Regions from separate parts of the Streptomyces sp. NPDC001410 genome, predicted to be linked through region 2. Evidence: riboswitches for the same ligand, from Rfam matches in the RefSeq annotation. Region 2 holds a riboswitch; each other region holds the start of a gene.

Region 1 (4,330 bases), on a different contig from region 2:
GTGTCGTCGGTCGTCCGCGGGTCCGTTGTGGCTGGTCGCTCCCCCAAGTTCTCGGCTTCGCTCGAACAGGGGGGACCCCCATCGCGGCGGAGCCGCATGCCGGCTCAGCCCCGCGCCCCTTGGGAGCGCTGCCCCAAGACGTTGATCAGTCGGCCGTGGCGTCCTTCAGCGGTCTGGCCGGGTCGGTCAGCGCCTCGGCGTCCATGCGCCGGCTCGCCTCGATCAGGCGCCGGCCCTGGGCCAGATCACGCGGCCGGCCCACGGCCAGCAGGGCCACCAGCCGGTCCTCGCGCAGCCAGCAGACGGTCCAGGCCGGGCCCGCGGGGTCGCCGCGCCACACCATGCGGTCGGCCGCGGGGTGGTGGCCGGCGTACTGGACGAAGCGGCCGAACTGCTCGGACCAGAAGTACGGCACCGGGTCGTAGACCACGGGGGTCTCGCCCAGGATGTTCGCGGCGACCGTACGCGGGCCCTGTAGGGCGTTGTCCCAGTGGTGGACCAGCAGCCGGGTGCCGTACCGCGCCGAGGGGAAGGAGGCGCAGTCGCCGACCGCGTACACGTCCTCGACGGAGGTGCGCAGATGGGCGTCGGCCACGACCTCGCCGTGCGCGCCCACCTCGACGCCCGAGCCGGCCAGCCAGGCGGTGGCGGGGCGCGCGCCGATGCCGACCACGACGGCGTCCGCAGGCAGCCGCATGCCGTCCGCGAGCAGCACCGCGCCGGGCTCGACGCGCTCCACGCGCGCGTGGGTGCGCAGCTCGGCGCCGCTGTCGGCGTACCAGGCGGCCATCGGGGCGGCCACCTCGGGCGGCAGCGCGCCCGCGAGCGGCCGGTCGGCGGCCTCGACGACGGTCACCGCGCAGCCCGCCTCACGGGCCGCCGTGGCGAACTCGGCGCCGATCCAGCCGGCGCCGACGACCACGATGGAGTGCTGCCGGGCGAGCACCGGCCGCAGCCGCTCGGCGTCGTCCAGGGTGCGCAGCAGATGCACGCCCGGCACGCCCTCGGTGCCCGGCAGCGTGATCGGTTCGGCGCCGGTGGCGAGGACCAGCACGTCGTACGGGACGGGCCCGGCCTCGGTGTCCAGCTCGTGGTCGCCGGGGCGCACGCCCAGCACCTCGCAGCCGAGCCGCAGTTCGACGCCGAGCGACTCGAAGTCGACGTCGAAGGCGGATCCCTCGGCCTTGCCCAGCAGCACGGCCTTGGACAGCGGCGGCCGGTCGTACGGCTGATGGGGCTCGGCGCCGATCAGCGTGACGGTGCCCGTGAAGCCCTGCTCGCGCAGGGCGACCGCGGTCTGCACCCCGGCCATGCCCGCGCCCGCGACGACCACGCGCCGCCCCTGTGACGTGCCCTGTCGTGCTGTCTGCTCGCTCACCCGATCACCATAGACAACTGACAATTCGTCAGTCAGCGGGCGTGCTCGGTGACCTGTTCCACAACGCTGGTCCCGGCGCCCGGCCGGGACTCCCACTCCCAGGTCTCCTCCAGCCGCACCCGCCCGTCCGGCAGCTCCACGACGGTGGACGCGCAGTGCCCCGAGGAGGTGGTCCCGTCGTGTCCCAGCTGCACGTACCGGAAGTCCAGCCGGTCGCCCTGCCGGGTGCCGACCAAATGGCCGCGCACGACGTCGCCGCCCGCGTACTCGGCCCAGATCTCGCCGTCCTTCTCGTGGTACGCGAACCGGGTGCGGGTACCCACCTGACCTGGGGCCTGGTCCGCCACGGGGGCCAGGATCAGTCCGTCGAGAGATCTATAGGGCGGGGCGCAGCCCCTCGTTCGAGGGTGGTGGCGGGAGACGGGCGGGCAGGCCATGGACCGGGGCTCCCTTACGGGTGACGAGCGCTGCGGGCTAGGGTGGCCACCGTACAAGCACTCGCGGGAGCCCGGACGCACCGGGCTGAGAGGGAGGCTGGCGGCCTCCGACCGTACGAACCTGATCCGGGTCATGCCGGCGAAGGGAGGGGCTGGACGCCCATGTCGTCACGTACGTCCGACGTCCTCGTCATCGGGGGCGGAATCATCGGCCTGGTCACGGCCTGGCGGGCCGCGCAGCGCGGGCTCGCCACGGCCGTGGTGGACCCCGAGCCCGGCGGCGGGGCCGCGCGGGTCGCGGCGGGGATGCTGGCCGCGGTCTCCGAGCTGTACTACGGCGAGGAGACACTGCTCGCCCTGAACCTGGAGTCCGCCCGCCGCTACCCGGACTTCGCGGCCGAGCTGACCGAGCTGACGGGCCACGACCTCGGCTACCGCCGCTGCGGCACGCTCGCCGTCGCGCTCGACGCCGACGACCGCGCCCACCTGCGCGAACTGCACGCGCTCCAGCAGCGTTCGGGCCTGGAGTCGGAGTGGCTGTCCGGGCGGGAGTGCCGGCGGCTGGAGCCGATGCTCGCGCCCGGGGTGCGCGGCGGACTGCGGGTCGACGGCGACCACCAGATCGACCCGAGGCGGCTGGCCGCGGCCCTGGTGACCGCGTGCGAGCGGGCCGGGGTGGTCTTCCACCGGTCCTGGGCCGAGCGGCTCGACGTCGCACGGGGCCGGGCCACCGGAGTGACCACGGCGGACGGCACGGCGCTGAGCGCGGAGCAGGTCGTCCTCGCGGGCGGCAGCCTGAGCGGGCGTCTCGCGGGCGTCCCGGACGACGTACTGCCCCCCGTGCGGCCGGTGAAGGGCCAGGTGCTGCGGCTGACCGTGCCGCGCCGGTACGCACCCTTCCTGAGCCGCACCGTGCGGGCGATGGTGCGCGGCAGCCATGTGTACCTGGTGCCCCGGGAGAACGGCGAGCTGGTCGTCGGCGCCACCAGCGAGGAGCTGGGCTGGGACACGACCGTCACCGCCGGGGGCGTGTACGAGCTGCTGCGCGACGCCCATGAGTTGGTGCCGGGGATCACCGAGCTGCCCCTCACCGAGACCCTGGCGGGGCTGCGCCCCGGCTCCCCGGACAACGCGCCGCTGCTCGGCCCGTCCGGGCTCGACGGGCTGCTGCTGGCCACCGGGCACTACCGCAACGGGGTGCTGCTCACGCCGGTCACCGGGGACGTGATGGCGGAGCTGCTGGCCGGCGGTGAACTGCCCGAGGAGGCCCGTCCGTTCACGCCGGAGCGCTTCGGCGCCGCACTCATGGAGCAGCCCGCATGAACATCTCCGTCACCATCTCCGTGAACGGGGAGCGCCACCAGGTCGCCCCGGGCACCGCGCTGGACGCCCTCGTGAAGACCCTCACCAGGGCGCCGTCCGGGGTGGCCGCCGCCGTCAACGAGACCGTCGTCCCGCGCGCGCAGTGGGCGACCACGGCCCTCGCCGAGGGCGACCGTGTCGAAGTCCTCACCGCCGTCCAAGGAGGCTGACCCATGGCCGACGATCCCTTCGTCCTCGGCGGTGTGCCCCTCGGCTCCCGGCTGATCATGGGTACGGGCGGCGCACCGAGCCTGGACGGGCTGGAGCGGGCGCTGGTCGCCTCCGGCACGGAGCTGACCACGGTGGCCATGCGGCGGGTCGATCCCACGGTGCACGGCTCGGTGCTGTCGGTGCTGGAGAAGCTGGGCATCCGGGTGCTGCCGAACACGGCCGGCTGTTTCACCGCGGGGGAGGCCGTGCTGACCGCCCGGCTGGCCCGGGAGGCGCTGGGCACCGACCTGATCAAGCTGGAGGTCATCGCCGACGAGCGGACGCTGCTGCCGGACCCGGTGGAGCTGCTGGAGGCGGCGGAGACGCTGGTCGACGACGGGTTCACGGTGCTGCCGTACACCAACGACGACCCCGTGCTCGCGCGGAAGCTGGAGGACGTGGGCTGTGCGGCGGTGATGCCGCTCGGCTCGCCGATCGGCTCCGGGCTCGGGATCCGCAACCCGCACAACTTCCAGCTGATCGTGGAGCACGCGCGCGTGCCGGTGATCCTGGACGCGGGGGCAGGTACGGCGTCGGACGTGGCGCTGGCGATGGAGCTGGGGTGTGCGGGTGTGATGCTCGCCTCGGCCGTCACGCGGGCGCAGGAGCCCGAGATGATGGCCGCCGCCATGAAGCACGCGGTGGAGGCGGGGCGGCTGGCCCGGCTGGCCGGGCGGATCCCGCGCAGGCACTTCGCGGAGGCCTCCTCCCCGGCCGAGGGCCGCGCGCACCTGGATCCGGAGCGCCCCGCGTTCTAGCCGCGTGCCACCAGGGTCACAGCTCTGCTGCATTCCGTCCCCGGAACGGCCGAGCGGGCGGGACTGTCGGTCACTCCTCGTACACTCGCCTGCGTGGATACGACCCTTCAGGACCCCCTCGTCGGGCAGGTGCTCGACGGACGCTATCGCGTCGATGCGCGGATCGCGGTCGGTGGGATGGCCAC
Region 2 (4,330 bases):
AGATCGAAGCCCAATTCCACGGACAGGGGCACCAGAACACCATGTGCCAAAGTCCTGTGGGAGTATGTGCGATCGCTATACTCTTCTTTGATGGATAGCGGATCGACGCCATCGTTGCACGCTCTCGCCAGCAGGGCGACACACAAGGCTGGCGTGTAAGTACGAGGAGCCCTCACCTCACGCAGAGTGCGCGCGAGATGAATCCAGTACTCTGGGAGGTCGCTCCCATCCGTGGCCTTGGCGAATGCTGCCCTCAATACATGATCGGCTGTTCTCTTGTCGATTCGGATCCCCATTTACCCCACCCCTGGGAAACGCTAGATCAGTGAAAGTTGCTCATTGTAGGCCTGCTCTTTCCCGTCAAGCGCGGGCTGCACGTACCCCATCTGCTCCATCAGGGCGCGAACGACGACCTTCCCGAGTTCCACTGGGACGGCATTGCCGATCTGCCTTTGCATATCGCGTCGGCCTCCTGCGAATTTGAACTCGTCAGGGAAAGTCATGATGCGCTTCATCTCGGAAACAGTGAAACGGCGAGCACGGGATTCGCCCTTTTCGTTCCGGGTATTCTCCCAATGGAAGGGGCCAACCCAAGGGCCCGGCTGTGCTTGAAGTGTTGTGGAAGGGCGGTCGGGTTCGGCGCGCAGAAGAAAGGTCCAGTACCGACTCCGCCACTTAAAGACATTGCGTCCGTCGTAGCGCTCGGTGTGCCACAGGTAATTCTGGCCCGGGGGCACTTCGGCAGCTAGGTCGGCATACGTGCCTTCCACGATATCGCTCAAATCGATGGGCTCTTTAGGGAGTCCCTGAAAGGCCTGCCTTAGTCCCACGAATGGGATCTTCGAATGGTCAATGACGCGATCACGTTCTGACTCGCCTGAGTGCGTAGACTCAGGGAAGTGGAATTTCTTCCCATCCCTGCGTCCTACGACGAAAACCCTACGGCGGAGTTGAGGGACGCCGTACTCGGCGGCAAGGAGAATCTTGTAGGAAGGGTTGTAACCCGCGTCTCTCAGCCCCTCGATGAGGCGATCGAACTGGGCTTTGTGTGTCTTGTAGGTAAGGCCTTGAACGTTCTCTAGAATGAACGCTTCAGGCTTACTCTCGCGAACGACACGGACATATTCATCAAGTAGCGAGGCGTTTGGGTCGGCGCTGTTTCGCTTCTCTTCGATCCAGAAACCAGACTTGCTGAACGGCGTGCACGGAGGTCCGCCAATAAGCAGGGTGGCATCGCCACGCTGTAGCCCGCCCGCTTCCAAAATCTCTTGAGTTGGTGTGGTCTGAATGTCCCCGCACAACGTCTTGGTGTGAGGGAAGTTCAGGGCAAGTGTTTGCAGAGCTGTCTCGTCGTAGTCCGTTGCCACGGCAACACGCAGTGGTGACCCGCTGCCGTCATGGGTTAGTGGCGGCTCGGCGCAGCGCTCAACGGCGCAGTCCAGGCCACCTGCACCGGAGAAGAGACTGATCACAGGCAACTCGCGATTCACCGCGCCACAGTAGCGCAACACTTGTTGCCCGTCCCGAGGCTGTAGAGATGCCCGGGATGCATCAGCCAGGTGGGGTCTGGGCCGTCTCTGGGCCGTACGCGGCCGACCAAAGTTGACAGAGAACACCTGCGGGTGACCACCCCCACCCCGCTCTGGCCTGGGCTGCCGGAGTTGATCTGCGACACTGGTAGCGCCATGCCTAAGCCCGGAGAACTCACTTTCGTAGCCCCGCGCGGAGCCAAGAAGCCGCCGCGGCACCTTGCCGACCTCACGCCCGCCCAGCGCAAGGAGGCGGTGGCCGAGGTCGGTGAGAAGCCGTTTCGTGCCAAGCAGCTCTCGCAGCACTACTTCGCGCGGTACGCGCACGACCCCGAGCAGTGGACCGACATCCCGGCCGGTTCGCGGGACAAGCTGCGCGAGGCGCTGTTCCCGGACCTGATGACCGTCGTCCGGCATCTGTCGACCGACCAGGGGACGACCCGCAAGACGCTGTGGCGGCTGTTCGACGGCACGCTCGTGGAGTCGGTGCTGATGCGGTACCCGGACCGGGTGACCATGTGCATCAGCTCGCAGGCCGGGTGCGGGATGAACTGCCCCTTCTGTGCCACCGGGCAGGCGGGGCTCGACCGGAATCTGTCCACCGCCGAGATCGTCCATCAGATCGTCGATGGCATGCGGGCTCTGCGGGACGGTGACGTGCCCGGTGGGCCTGCGCGGCTTTCCAACATCGTCTTCATGGGCATGGGCGAGCCGCTCGCCAACTACAACCGGGTCGTGGGGGCCATCCGCGCGCTGACCGATCCCGCGCCGGACGGGCTCGGGCTCTCGCAGCGAGGGATCACCGTCTCGACGGTCGGGCTCGTGCCCGCCATCCACCGGTTCGCCGACGAGGGCTTCAAGTGCCGGCTCGCGATCTCCCTGCACGCCCCCGACGACGAGCTGCGCGACACCCTCGTCCCCGTGAACACGCGGTGGAAGGTGCGCGAGGTGCTGGACGCCGGGTTCGAGTACGTCGAGAGGTCCGGGCGCCGGCTGTCGATCGAGTACGCGCTCATCCGCGACATCAACGACCAGGCCTGGCGTGGTGACCGGCTCGGGCGGCTGCTCAGGGGCAAGCCCGTGCACGTCAACCTGATTCCGCTGAACCCGACGCCGGGGTCCAAGTGGACCGCCTCGCGGCCCGAGGACGAGAAGGCGTTCGTGGAGGCGATCGCCGCCCACGGTGTGCCGGTCACCATCCGGGATACGCGCGGGCAGGAGATCGACGGGGCGTGTGGTCAGCTCGCCGCCACCGAGCGGTAATCTGGCTGCGTTCGATTACGTCTCATCCACGTCTCATCACATCTTCATATTCCGACAGGGGAGCGCCACAGCGCTGAGAGTGCGGCAAGCGGGCCGCAGACCCTCTGAACCTCGCCCAGGTCATTCTGGGTAGGAAGTTCGGTCACCACTCATGCTGTTGCGCCCTGCCCGGGTTCTTCTCAGAAGGACCGGGCAGGGCCGCGTTCTTCCTGGCCAACCCCCAGGAGGACACTCACGTGCACACCAAGACCCTCGTGGCCGCGGCGGTCGGCCTCGGCCTGCTCACCTTGTCCGCGTGCGGATCGACGGACACCAAGGGCGCCAGGGACGACTCCAAGACCGTGACCCTGGTCAGCCACGACTCGTGGTTCGTCTCCAAGAGCGTGCTCAAGGACTTCGAGAAGCAGTCCGGCTACAAGGTCCGGGTACTGCCCAATGGCGACGCCGGTCAGGCCGTCAACAAGGCGATCCTGACCAAGGACAACCCGCAGGGCGACGTCTTCTTCGGCGTCGACAACACCCTGCTGTCCCGGGCTCTCGACAACGGGCTGTTCCAGTCCTACGAGGCGAAGGGCCTCGGCACCGTCGGCGCCGACTACCAGCTCGACAAGGACAAGCACCGGGTCACGCCCGTCGACTACGGCGACATCTGCGTCAACTACGACAAGGCCTACTTCAGCGAGCACAAGCTGACCCCGCCGCAGACCTTCGCCGACCTCGCCAAGCCCGCGTACAAGAACCTCCTCGTCACCGAGAACGCGGCCACCTCCTCGCCCGGCCTCGGCTTCCTGCTCGGCAGCGCCGCGCAGTACGGCGACAACGGCTGGCAGGACTACTGGAAGAAGCTCAAGGCCAACGGCGTCAAGGTCGTCGACGGTTGGGAGCAGGCCTACCGCCAGGAGTTCTCCGGCTCGTCCGAGGGCAGGAAGGCGGGCGGCGACCGGCCGCTCGTGGTGTCGTACGCCTCCTCCCCGCCCGCCGAGGTGATCTACGCCAAGAAGCGGCCCAGCACCGCCCCGACCGGCGTCGCGACCGGCACCTGCTTCCGGCAGATCGAGTTCGCCGGGCTGCTGAGCAACGCGAAGAACACCAAGGGTGCCAAGGCGTTCATCGACTTCCTGCTCTCCAAGGAGTTCCAGCAGGACATGCCGCTGAACATGTTCGTGTACCCGGTGGTGCAGGGTGCCGCGGTGCCCGACGACTTCACGAAGTACGGGCCGGCCGCCAAGGACCCGGAGACCATGGCCCCCGGCAAGATCGCCGCCAACCGCGACCAGTGGGTCAAGTCGTGGACGTCGCTCGTACTGAAGTAGCCGAGGGGCGAACGCGCGGGAACGCGGCGCGGCTGGGGCTCATGGCCCTGCCCGTCGCGTTCTTCGCCGTCTTCTTCGCCTGGCCCGTCGCCGCGATCGTCGCGCGCGGGCTGAAGGTGGACGGCGCCTGGCAGTTCGGGCGGATGGCGGACGTCGTCACCCAGCCGGACATCCGGCACGTGCTGTGGTTCACCACCTGGCAGGCGCTCGCCTCCACCGCGCTCA
Region 3 (4,330 bases), on a different contig from region 2:
ATTCCATCGGTGTGCCGGTGTACTACGCGATGTACCGGGACGGCGAGATCGAGGTCATGTGCGTCGCCGACTCGCGGGAGGCCCCGGCGGTCGAGGAGTGGGCCGACTTCCGCGAGACGGGGCACGCGCACGCGGTCGGCCAGTGCCTGCTCTCCCAGCTGGACGAGGAGGCCCGCCGGGACCACCTGAGCCGCTATCCGGCGCAGTCCATCACCCCGTACACCGTGCGCGACAACGACGCCCTGCTGCGCCGGCTGGCCCGGATGCCGCGGATGGACCCGGTGGTGGAGCGTCAGGAGTACGCGCTGGGCACGGTCTGCGCGGCAATTCCGATCACGGTCGGCACCACGGCGGCCACGATGGCCATCTCGCTCCCCGCTCACCAGGCCGACCGTCTTCTGCCCGCCGCACGGCGGTTGCAGGCCGAGGTCGGGCGCCATCTGGGCGCGCTGATGCCCTCTATCAGTATCTGAAAACTCACTCCTTGTGATCTGCTGTGCACTTTCAGCAAGATTTGACTACGGTCGAGGGACCAATCCCGGCCAGTCGATGTCATTTGACGGGGTAGGCGATGCGGGAATCCGTACAAGCAGAAGTCATGATGAGCTTTCTCGTGTCGGAGGAGCTCTCCTTCCGCATTCCGGTGGAGTTGCGCTACGAGACCTGTGATCCCTATGCCGTGCGGCTGACCTTCCATCTGCCCGGTGATGCCCCGGTGACCTGGGCCTTCGGCCGCGAGCTGCTGATCGACGGAGTCGGACGGCCGTGCGGCGAGGGGGACGTGCACATCGCACCCGTCGACTCCGAGGTGCTGGGCGAGGTGCTGATCCGGCTTCAGGTCGGCGGCGACCAGGCCCTGTTCCGTTCCTCGGCTCCACCGCTCGTGGCCTTCCTCGACCGCACGGACAAGCTCGTACCGCTCGGGCAGGAGGGCGCGCTGGCCGACTTCGACGCCCATCTCGACGAGGCCCTGGACCGCATCCTGGCCGAGGAACAGAGCGCCGGCTGAGGTGTTGCGGCAACGGGGCGCCCAGCGCTCCGCCATGCCGCGTGCAGCTGTGCAGGAACGCTTCTTCGCTGGGTTCCGGCCTCCGCCGGGCTCCCTCACCGCTTCCGGCGCCGGCCCCTGCCGCCGCGCGCCGGAGCGGGCAGTGCCCCGGCGGGGGCCGCCGTGTCCGGTGCCGGCCGGTCGGCCGACACCACCAGGGCGGCGAGCGCGGTGGTGACCGGGACGGAGGCGACCAGGCCGATCGAACCCACCAGCGTGCGCACGATCTCCTCGGCCACCAGCTCGCTGTTGGCGACCGTGCCCACGCTGCTCTGGGCGATCGAGAACAGCAGCAGCAGCGGCAGCGCGGCACCGGCGTAGGCGAGGACGAGAGTGTTGACCACCGAGGCGATGTGGTCGCGGCCGATCCGGATGCCCGCCCGGTACAGCCCGCGCCAGCCCATCGCCGGATTGGCCTCGTGCAGTTCCCAGACCGCCGACGTCTGGGTCACCGTCACATCGTCCAGGACACCGAGCGAACCGATGATGACGCCGGCCAGCAGCAGACCGCTCATGTCGATCGACGGGTACAGGCCGTGGATCAGACCGGTGTTGTCGTCCGTGTTGCCGGTGAGCGCGGCCCAGTCGATGAACTCCGAGCCGAGGATGCCGATCAGCAGCAGGGAGGCCAGCGTGCCGAGCACCGCCACCGACGTACGGGCCGACAGTCCATGGCACATGTAGAGCGCGATGAGCATGATCGCGCTGGCCCCGACGACGGCCACCAGCAGCGGATTCGAGCCCTGCAGGATCGCGGGCAGGATGAAGAGCGTCAGCACCAGGAAGCTCACGGCCAGCGCGACCAGCGCCATGACACCGCGCATCCGGCCCACCACCACGACGGCGAGCGCGAAGATCCCCGCGAGCAGTGCCATCGGGAACTTACGGTTCACATCGGTGACGGAGTACTGCAGGTTCTTCGGCGCCGAGGGCTCGTAGGCGACCACGACCTTCTCGCCCTCCTGCAACTGCCGCGTCTGGTCCGGCTGCACGATCTCGGTGAACGTACGGCCCTGGTCGTCGCCGGTGTCGACGCGGATCGTCGCCTTCCTGCAGGTACCTTTCGCCTGTTGCTGCGCCGAGTTGCCCTCGGCGGTGGAGGTGTCGCCGGTCGCGGTGCCCCCCGAGGCGTTCACCGACTTGCAGCTCACCTCGACCACCTTGGTGACCGTGGCCTGCTGTGTCTGGCGGTCGAAGCCGACGCCCGTGCGTTCGTGCGGCGGGGCTCCCCCGGGCCAGAGCACCACGAGACCGACCACGACCGCGGCCGCGAACGGGATCAGGATCGCCGCGATGACCTTGCGCAGATGCTTGGAGACGGGCGCGGCGGGTCCATGGCTGTGGCTGTGCCCGTGCGAGTGGCCGTGTCCGGTGCCCGGGCCGTGCCTGTCCCCGTCCCCGTGGCCATGGCCATGGCCGTGCCCGTGGCCGTCATGGCCGTGTTCGCCGCCCTGTCCGGAGCCGCCTCCGCGCGGCGGTTCGGAGGGAGGGTACGGGTACTGCTCCATGGTGGTCACCGCCAGATCATCGCAAGAACGCCAGGGGCCCTCTGTTCACCGCGCCCGAATTGACGCTAGCGTGGAGGCACCTTTGCACACGCGGGAGCTCGGAGCACCGGGCTGAGAGGGCGCTGACCTCCGTATTCGCGATGTTTCACGTGGAACGTGGTTTCACGGGAAACATCGGCAGACGGAAACCGCTGCGTCGACCGCCGAACCTGTTACCGGGTAATGCCGGCGTAGGGAGTAGGTCTCATGACCAACAAGGACGCACGCACGCCTGCCTCCGTTCAGGACGAGAAGTCCCAGGAGGCCGGGAAGTCCATCGGCTGGCACAAGGCGTACGTCGAGGGCACCCGCCCCGACCTGCGCGTGCCGGTCCGCCAGGTGCACCTCACCAACGGGCAGTCGGTCACGCTGTACGACACATCAGGCCCGTACACCGATCCACTCGTCGACACCGACGTCCGCAGGGGTCTGTCGCCGCTGCGGGAGAACTGGATCATCGCCCGCGGCGACACCGAGGAGTACGCCGGCCGTCCCGTCCGCCCCGAGGACGACGGGATCAAGCACACCTCACCGCGCGGCGGGCTGCGCAACCTGGACGCGGTCTTCCCCGGACGTCCGCGTCAGCCGCGCCGAGGCCGTGACGGCACGGCGGTCACACAGCTCGCGTACGCCCGCCGCGGCGAGATCACGCCCGAGATGGAGTTCGTGGCCCTCCGCGAGAACGTTGATCCCGAGGTGGTCCGCGAGGAGATCGCCGCGGGCCGCGCGGTGCTGCCGGCCAACGTCAACCACCCGGAGATCGAGCCGATGATCATCGGCAAGCGGTTCCTGGTGAAGGTCAACGCCAACATCGGCAACTCCGCGGTCACTTCCTCCATCGAGGAGGAGGTCGAGAAGATGACCTGGGCGACCCGTTGGGGCGCCGACACGGTCATGGACCTGTCCACCGGCCGCAACATCCACACCACCCGCGAGTGGGTGCTGCGCAACTCCCCCGTCCCCATCGGCACGGTGCCGCTCTACCAGGCGCTGGAGAAGGTCGACGGCAGGGCCGAGGAACTGACCTGGGAGATCTACAAGGACACGGTCATCGAGCAGGCCGAGCAGGGCGTGGACTACATGACCGTCCACGCGGGCGTGCGCCTGCCGTATGTGCCGCTCACCGCCAACCGCAAGACCGGCATCGTCTCGCGCGGCGGCTCGATCATGGCCGCGTGGTGCCTCGCGCACCACAAGGAGTCGTTCCTGTACGAGAACTTCGAGGAGCTCTGCGAGATCCTCGCCGCCTACGACGTCACGTACTCGCTCGGCGACGGCCTCCGGCCGGGCTCGATCGCGGACGCCAACGACGAGGCACAGTTCGCGGAGCTGCGGACGCTCGGGGAACTCAACCGGATCGCCAAGCGTTTCAACGTACAGACCATGATCGAGGGCCCGGGCCACGTCCCGATGCACAAGATCAAGGAGAACATCGACCTTCAGCAGGAGATCTGCGATGAGGCTCCGTTCTATACGCTCGGCCCGCTGACCACGGACGTCGCCCCGGCGTACGACCACATCACCTCCGGCATCGGTGCCGCGATGATCGCCTGGTGGGGCACGGCGATGCTCTGCTACGTCACGCCCAAGGAGCACCTCGGCCTGCCCAACCGTGACGACGTCAAGACCGGCGTCATCACCTACAAGATCGCCGCCCACGCGGCCGACCTCGCCAAGGGACACCCCGGTGCGCAGGAGTGGGACGACGCGCTGTCCGACGCCCGTTTCGAGTTCC

What was found. Region 2 has a riboswitch for thiamine pyrophosphate ahead of ACFY3C_RS23115 (thiamine ABC transporter substrate binding subunit). Riboswitches for the same ligand answer to the same signal wherever they lie in the genome.
Region 1: linked by a shared signal. The riboswitch ahead of thiO (glycine oxidase ThiO) and the one ahead of ACFY3C_RS23115 (thiamine ABC transporter substrate binding subunit) in region 2 are both predicted to bind thiamine pyrophosphate.
Region 3: linked by a shared signal. The riboswitch ahead of thiC (phosphomethylpyrimidine synthase ThiC) and the one ahead of ACFY3C_RS23115 (thiamine ABC transporter substrate binding subunit) in region 2 are both predicted to bind thiamine pyrophosphate.

The regions. Positions count from the first base shown of each region.
Region 1 covers NZ_JBIAWE010000006.1:45,844-50,173, reverse strand. Annotated here, with positions in the region: gene ACFY3C_RS14130 (NAD(P)/FAD-dependent oxidoreductase) at 146-1,378, opposite strand; gene ACFY3C_RS14125 (hypothetical protein) at 1,411-1,815, opposite strand; TPP riboswitch at 1,869-1,980, shown strand; gene thiO (glycine oxidase ThiO) at 1,978-3,138, shown strand; gene thiS (sulfur carrier protein ThiS) at 3,135-3,347, shown strand; gene ACFY3C_RS14110 (thiazole synthase) at 3,351-4,145, shown strand; gene pknB (Stk1 family PASTA domain-containing Ser/Thr kinase) at 4,239-4,330, shown strand, end outside.
Region 2 covers NZ_JBIAWE010000010.1:147,524-151,853, reverse strand. Annotated here, with positions in the region: gene ACFY3C_RS23130 (restriction endonuclease, SacI family) at 1-296, opposite strand, end outside; gene ACFY3C_RS23125 (DNA cytosine methyltransferase) at 318-1,490, opposite strand; gene rlmN (23S rRNA (adenine(2503)-C(2))-methyltransferase RlmN) at 1,686-2,792, shown strand; TPP riboswitch at 2,839-2,946, shown strand; gene ACFY3C_RS23115 (thiamine ABC transporter substrate binding subunit) at 3,029-4,105, shown strand; gene ACFY3C_RS23110 (ABC transporter permease) at 4,147-4,330, shown strand, end outside.
Region 3 covers NZ_JBIAWE010000012.1:236,407-240,736, reverse strand. Annotated here, with positions in the region: gene ACFY3C_RS26980 (IclR family transcriptional regulator) at 1-473, shown strand, start outside; gene ACFY3C_RS26975 (SsgA family sporulation/cell division regulator) at 572-1,009, shown strand; gene ACFY3C_RS26970 (YibE/F family protein) at 1,105-2,556, opposite strand; TPP riboswitch at 2,637-2,810, shown strand; gene thiC (phosphomethylpyrimidine synthase ThiC) at 2,803-4,330, shown strand, end outside.